DNA from 2 places in the Peribacillus sp. TH27 genome. Region 1 is predicted to be linked to the other one. Evidence: riboswitches for the same ligand, from Rfam matches in the RefSeq annotation. Region 1 holds a riboswitch; the other holds the start of a gene.
What was found. A riboswitch is a leader RNA that binds a small molecule or an ion and turns the genes downstream of it on or off. The one in region 1 is predicted to bind glycine.
Positions count from the first base shown of each region.

Region 2: it holds a riboswitch for glycine, as region 1 does, so the genes downstream of both, JFU24_RS01870 (amino acid permease) here and gcvT (glycine cleavage system aminomethyltransferase GcvT) in region 1, are expected to answer to the same signal.

Region 1 is NZ_JAEKEV010000002.1:4,968,667-4,972,091, forward strand. Features, by position in the region: gene JFU24_RS25355 (DEAD/DEAH box helicase) at 1-540, opposite strand, end outside; glycine riboswitch at 911-998, shown strand; glycine riboswitch at 1,002-1,085, shown strand; gene gcvT (glycine cleavage system aminomethyltransferase GcvT) at 1,239-2,345, shown strand; gene gcvPA (aminomethyl-transferring glycine dehydrogenase subunit GcvPA) at 2,364-3,425, shown strand, end outside.
Region 2 is NZ_JAEKEV010000002.1:41,398-44,822, reverse strand. Features, by position in the region: glycine riboswitch at 42-147, opposite strand; gene JFU24_RS01870 (amino acid permease) at 465-1,853, opposite strand; glycine riboswitch at 2,219-2,275, opposite strand; glycine riboswitch at 2,279-2,381, opposite strand; glycine riboswitch at 2,829-2,922, opposite strand; glycine riboswitch at 2,923-3,024, opposite strand; gene speB (agmatinase) at 3,190-3,425, opposite strand, start outside.

The sequences.
Region 1 (3,425 bases):
AAGTTTATGAGCCTCATCAATAATGATAAAGTCATATTGCTGATTAAAAATGATATCTCGATGGGGAGCTCGTTTCGCTGTATCAATGGATGATATAACAACATCGCATGATTCCCACACATAGCTTTTTCTTTGAACAACAGCCGGAATATGAAACTTGGTATTCAATTCAAAAGCCCATTGACTTACAAGTGAAGCGGGGACAAGAATTAATACTTTTTTAACAAGACCACGGATCATATATTCTTTTAGAATCAAGCCAGCTTCGATTGTTTTCCCGAGACCTACTTCATCAGCTAAAATGGCTTTTCCATTCATCTTTTCAACTACCTGCTTTGCCGCTTCCAATTGGTGGGGAAGCGGGGTGAGCTGTGGAAGATGCTTGGGTGCCTGTAAACCTTCAAAATCAGGAATAATGAGGTTTTCTTCCATTTGAACAGCCAATTTATAAAGCTCCCAATTACCCCATGGACCGTCATTTTCCATCTTTTGTAGAAACTCGTCATTCCAATCAGAACTGAAGGATATATTAATTTTCATTGAAACTACTCCTTCTAAAATCATAATTTTCTTATTTAAGGTTGAAACCCGAACATTTTATATGTGAAGTAAGAAAAATATTTCTCTGTAAAAGATATTGCAGAGAAAAGTTTCTTAAGGTAGGATGTAAGTATATTTAGAAAATTCCAATTTCCCAAAACGCTTAAAAGATGAATGTAGTTCATGTTTTTCATAGTATGGGCAACCGCCTCTTACTTTATCCCAGATTAACAGACTAGAGATCATTCATTAAGTTCTGAAGTTTTAAGGAGAGTTGGTAGAGAAAGCATTTTGTAAATGCACAGAGGTTTTACTAACTATCAGTAGGATTAATTACTTTCCTAATTGGTGGAGACACATTTATATGCGGGTGAAGATAAGGGGAGAGACTACGAATGTAGCGCCGAAGGAGCAAACTTAGCAGTGAATCTCTCAGGCAAAAGAACTCTTATTGGACGCAACTCTGGAGAGCGCCGCTCGTTGCAGGACGGCCACCAAAGGGGAAAACCTATTATATAGGTAAACTTTCAGGTTTCAGGACAGAGAAAAAGCTCTTTAGGGCTTTCTCTGTCCTTTTTTGTGCCCTTTTTTCCACATTATGAATCAGGCTGAGAAGTATAAGAAGATCTGACAAAATGGAAAGAAGCTTTTAGAAAAGTGAGCAAAGTAAATCTAAAAAATCTAAGGGGGGTCATTTTTTGACCAATTTAAAAAGAACGCCACTATTTGAGGTTTATCGTGAATACGGAGGAAAAACGATCGATTTTGGCGGCTGGGAACTTCCTGTCCAATTTTCGGGTATCAAGGACGAACATGAAGCAGTTCGTACAAAAGCTGGCTTATTTGATGTTTCCCATATGGGTGAGGTTGATGTGAAGGGCCCAGGGAGTCTTGCCTTTTTACAAAAAATGATGACCAATGATGTATCAAAGCTAAAACAGGGCGGAGCAATTTATACGGCTATGTGTTATGAAAACGGCGGTACTGTTGACGATCTTATCATTTATAAAAAGGCAGAAGACGACTATCTGCTCGTGGTCAATGCCGCCAATACAGAAAAAGATTTTAACTGGCTACAAGCTAATTGTTCAGAGGATGTCCAACTTTCGGATGTATCAAGCGATTATACACAGTTGGCACTGCAGGGACCTTTGGCAGAGAAAATATTACAAAAACTATCTAATGATACACTTTTGAGTGAAATTGGCTTTTTTAAATTCAAGGAAAATGTCCTGATAAATGGGCTTTCCACGATGGTTTCACGTACAGGATATACGGGTGAAGATGGTTTTGAAATATATAGCAACAGTGAAAATGGCCCGGCCCTTTGGAGAGCTATTCTAGATGCAGGAAAAGAAGAAGGGATACAGCCGATAGGTTTAGGGGCACGTGACACACTCCGCTTTGAAGCTAAACTTCCGCTTTATGGACAGGAGCTTTCACCGGATATTACCCCAATTGAAGCCGGGATTGGTTTTGCGGTTAAAGTGGATAAGGAAGCCGACTTTTTCGGGAAAGCCGTTCTTACTGAACAAAAGGAAAAAGGGGCACAACGTAAGCTTGTCGGAATTGAAATGATTGACCGCGGCATTCCTCGTCATGGCTATAAGGTATACAGTGGGGATAAAGTCATTGGTGAAGTTACGACTGGCACTCAATCACCAACATTGAAGAAAAATGTAGGATTGGTACTTATCGATAAAGACTTTTCGGTGATGAATTCTGAAGTCGAAGTGGAAATTCGTTCAAAACGATTGAAAGCTGTTATTATACAAACACCTTTTTATAAAAAACCACGTAAATAGAGAGGAATGGTCATTAAGATGAAACATCGTTACTTACCCATGACAGAGCAGGATAAACAACAAATGCTGGAGGTAATAGGGGTCCCTTCTGTTGAGAACCTTTTCAACGATATTCCTGAAAGTGTCCGCTTTCAAGGCGAATATGACATTAAACCAGCTAAATCAGAGCCAGCCTTAATGAAAGAATTATCAAAACTTGCTTCTAAGAATGCTGATCTTAAAAACTATGCTTCCTTTCTTGGTGCGGGCGTGTATGATCATTATTCACCGGTCATCGTTGATCATGTTCTTTCCCGCTCGGAGTTTTATACAGCCTACACCCCTTATCAGCCAGAAATTTCACAGGGGGAGCTTCAGGCCATTTTTGAATATCAAACGATGATTTGTGAAATGACAGGCATGGATGTAGCCAACTCCTCCATGTATGACGGAGGGACGGCATTAGCGGAAGCAGCGATGCTTGCATCCGGTCATACACGACGTAAGAAAATTCTAATTTCAGCGGCAGTACATCCTGAATCAAGAGAAGTCGTTAAGACGTATGCGAAAGGTCAGCGAGTGGAAGTCATTGAAATTCCATTTAAAGATGGTGTGACAGATCTAGCTGCCTTAAAGGAATTGGCGAAAGACGATATTGCGGGAGTCATTGTGCAATATCCAAACTTCTTTGGACGTATTGAACCGTTGAAAGAAATGGAAGAAATCATTCATGATGTGAAATCCATGTTTATCGTTTCGAGTAACCCGCTTGCACTAGGTGCATTGACCCCTCCAGGTGCCCTTGGTGCTGATATCGTAACAGGCGATGCTCAGCCATTCGGTATTCCAGCAGCTTTTGGCGGACCGCATTGCGGATACTTTGCGGTCACGAACAAACTTGTTCGTAAAGTGCCAGGCCGTCTCGTCGGGCAAACAGTGGATGAAGATGGTAAACGGGGATTTGTGCTGACGCTTCAAGCTCGTGAGCAACACATTCGTCGTGACAAGGCCACATCCAATATTTGTTCCAATCAGGCGTTAAATGCTTTGGCAGCTTCTGTTGCGATGACCGCACTTGGGAAAAAGGGTGTCAAAGAAATG
Region 2 (3,425 bases), 4.9 Mb from region 1:
CACAAAAAAGAACAGAGAAGGGTAGCTTAGCTTAGCTTTCTCTACCCTTCTCTGTCCTTTTACCTGAGAGTTTAACCCTTTTATATTAATAGGGCCTTTCCCCTTTGGTGGCGTACTACTTTATACGCGCTCTCCAGAGGTGCGTCCAGTTGTGGTTCCATCTACCTGAGAGATTTGTTCCAAGGGTCTTTTTGGAACTTGCTCCTTCGGTGGCGTGTCGCATTGCACTCTCCCACAACCGTCATTCGCTCATATTGAATTTTTATTATATTTAGAATAATTGGTGGAAATAAGAATGTCAAGATTTTCTTGTAAGCGTTAACATTATTTTTTGAAAATTCTTACTTTATGAATGTCACATATGGTCATCCAGGTTACTCACGAGTCGCTTGTATCATCGTTTTTTGCAAGTTGACTATTTTGATAAAGTTAATAGTAGGTCCCTGACTTTTGTCCGTAGCCTCTTAATTTTCCGCTACCTCTTTCTGATTCGCCTGATCCGCATGATTTGCCTTCGTTTTCTGCATCTTATAAATCGCAATCAGCGAAATAAACCAAACAGGAGTTACGAACAAGGCAACACGAGTATCTTCCGCAAGTGCAAGCACAACAAGTACGAAAGCTAGGAAAGCAAGGATCAAGTAATTAGAAATTGGATAAAGTGGTAATTTAAATTTGTTCATTTTCGCTAGATCTGGCCTTGTTTTGCGGTATTTCAAATGACTGATGACAGTAATTCCCCAAATAAAGATGAAACATACTGTAGAAATACTTGTAATTAACGTAAATACTCCTTCTGGCATTAAATAGTTCAAAACAACGGAAGTTAGAATGACGACAGTTGAAAAGGCCAGTGCATTGGAAGGTACTTTACGGGCATTAAGTTTTGCAAATGGCACAGGTGCATTTTTATCTTTGGCAAGTGAGTATACCATCCGGCTTGTACTGAAGATTGCACTGTTGCATGCCGAAGCAGCCGATGTTAGGACGACAAAATTGACGATACCAGCAGCTGCAGCGATACCAACAGCCACGAATACTTGGACGAATGGGCTTTCCGATGGGATGATTGCGTTCCACGGATAAACACTCATAATGACAATAAGTGCGCCAATGTAGAAAATTATAATCCGAATAGGAATATTATTGATTGCTTTTGGGATAACTTTCTCTGGATCTTCTGTTTCACCTGCTGTAAGTCCTACAAGTTCAATACCAACAAACGCAAACACTACCATCTGGAATGAGAGGATAAATCCATTTATTCCATTTGGGAACATACCTTCGTGGCTCCATAGATTCGTGAAACTGGCTGCGCCTGAATCTGTGGAAAAGCCTTTAATAATCATGAAAATACCGATAACTATAAGTGCTAGAATAGCGATAACTTTAATTAATGCAAACCAGAATTCCATTTCGCCAAAAAGTTTTACGGTTGCTAGATTCATAAATAGCAAAATGACAAGCGCAATTAAACCTGGCATCCACTGTGGTACGGAGGGAAACCAATACTGGGTATAAAGACCAACTGCTGTTAAGTCGGCCATTGCGATTGAAATCCAGCAAAACCAGTAGGTCCAACCGGTGATAAATGCTGCCATATTACCTAAATAGTCTTTTACAAAGTCAACAAAAGAATTATATTCCAAATTGGTTAAGAGTAGTTCTCCAAGAGCGCGCATGATTAAAAAGCAAATTACGCCTGTAATCATGTAAGCAAATAAAATCGATGGTCCTGCTAAGTGAATAGATTTTCCTGCTCCGAGAAATAATCCCGTTCCAATTGCCCCGCCAATAGCGATTAGTTGTACGTGCCTGTTTTTTAGGCCTCTCGACAATTTTTGTTCCTGCATATGATTTCCCACTCCCTAATTTCCAGATAATTGAATAATAATATTCCGATAAAATTTTGACATATTATTATTCAACCCAACAAAGAAAACGCTTACAATTTTAATATAATATTACTCAATATGTTGCTGATAAATATTCTGGTTCTGGTGCAAACCTCGACATAATCTACCAAGCCTTTGAAAAGATAAAGGTATTGCATTCAACCTATTGCAGATTCTCTCTAAGGTAAAAGTTGTAGTCAGGAAAATTGAATAGAAAGACTCATTCTTTAATAAATTTCATAGCACAATCCTCCTTTTTTCGTTTGTGCTATCTTTCCCAGCATAAAAAGGGCATAGGAAAGATAGGTGTTCTCCTATCTTTCCTCTGTCCTTTTACCTGAGAGTTTAACTCCTTTGGTGGCTCATAGCTCTCTCCAGAGACGCGTCCTATTGTGGTCCTTTTACCTGAGAGATTCATACCCAATTTTTTTGGGAATTGCCCCTTCGGTGCTAAACAATGCGTTTAGTCTCTCCCACAATTATCATCCGCTGATATAAAATCGCATTAACAGTTGTATAATAAATGGTTCTAATGGAAATTTCAATAAATATCTGAAAAAACTTTATTTTCAGAATTTTAAATATAGAGATAGAGCTTTCTGACAGTTCATAAATTATATGCCCCTAGTACCCCAAGTGAATTGTGAATTGAATAGGAGTAGATTGCTTTTTACAGTCGATAAACACCGTTCATAATAGTGTACTTTTACAAACTACTTATACCTTTCAAATATACACTACAGAGGATGCTTTCTAGATAAAAGCATCCTCTGTTTACGTAATCATTATTATTGGAAATCATAAAGAAAAACCTCCAATTCAATACCGAAGTTATCTTTAATGTGCTTAATAGTTTTAGTCACTTAACTTCCCTTGTTTTGGTGTACAATTCAAACCAGAACAAAAACATTTAAAGTGATAACGTTGGCAACATTCCCTTCTCTGTCCTTTTAACTGAGAGTTTAACTCTATGCTAAAAAGAGTCTTCCTCTTTGGTGGCGTTTTATAAACGCGCTCTCCAGAGTTGCGTCCCATTGTGGTTCTTATACCTGAGAGATTTGTTCCAAGGTTTTTTTTGGACCTTGCTCCTTCGGTGGCTGTCTACATTGCACTCTCCCACAATCGTCAACCGCTATACGTTTTTTGAAATACTCTAAATATTCTAAATGAATAATTATTTACATAAGTGTTTTTTATGATATCGCCTCTATTTTTATACATATTCAGGAAACTAAGAAAAGATAAAACGGAGGAAAATCACTTTATATCAGCAAACGCTTTCAAATTTAACAGACTAATGCTTCTTTATGAAGTTCTGCTCTTGATGATCGCTGATTGCATCCTGGTTTCTCTCTTTTTCTTTTAAAACATAACTAAGCAAGTCTAATGAGAGGCGCGCTGCCACTTGTCCAGTTATTCCCGTATGATCGTAAGGAGTTGCAACTTCTACCATATCAAAACCGATTACTTCTCCTCTTTTTGCAATTCCATGAAGTAATTCGTTGACTTCATCATAAAGCAGGCCTCCAG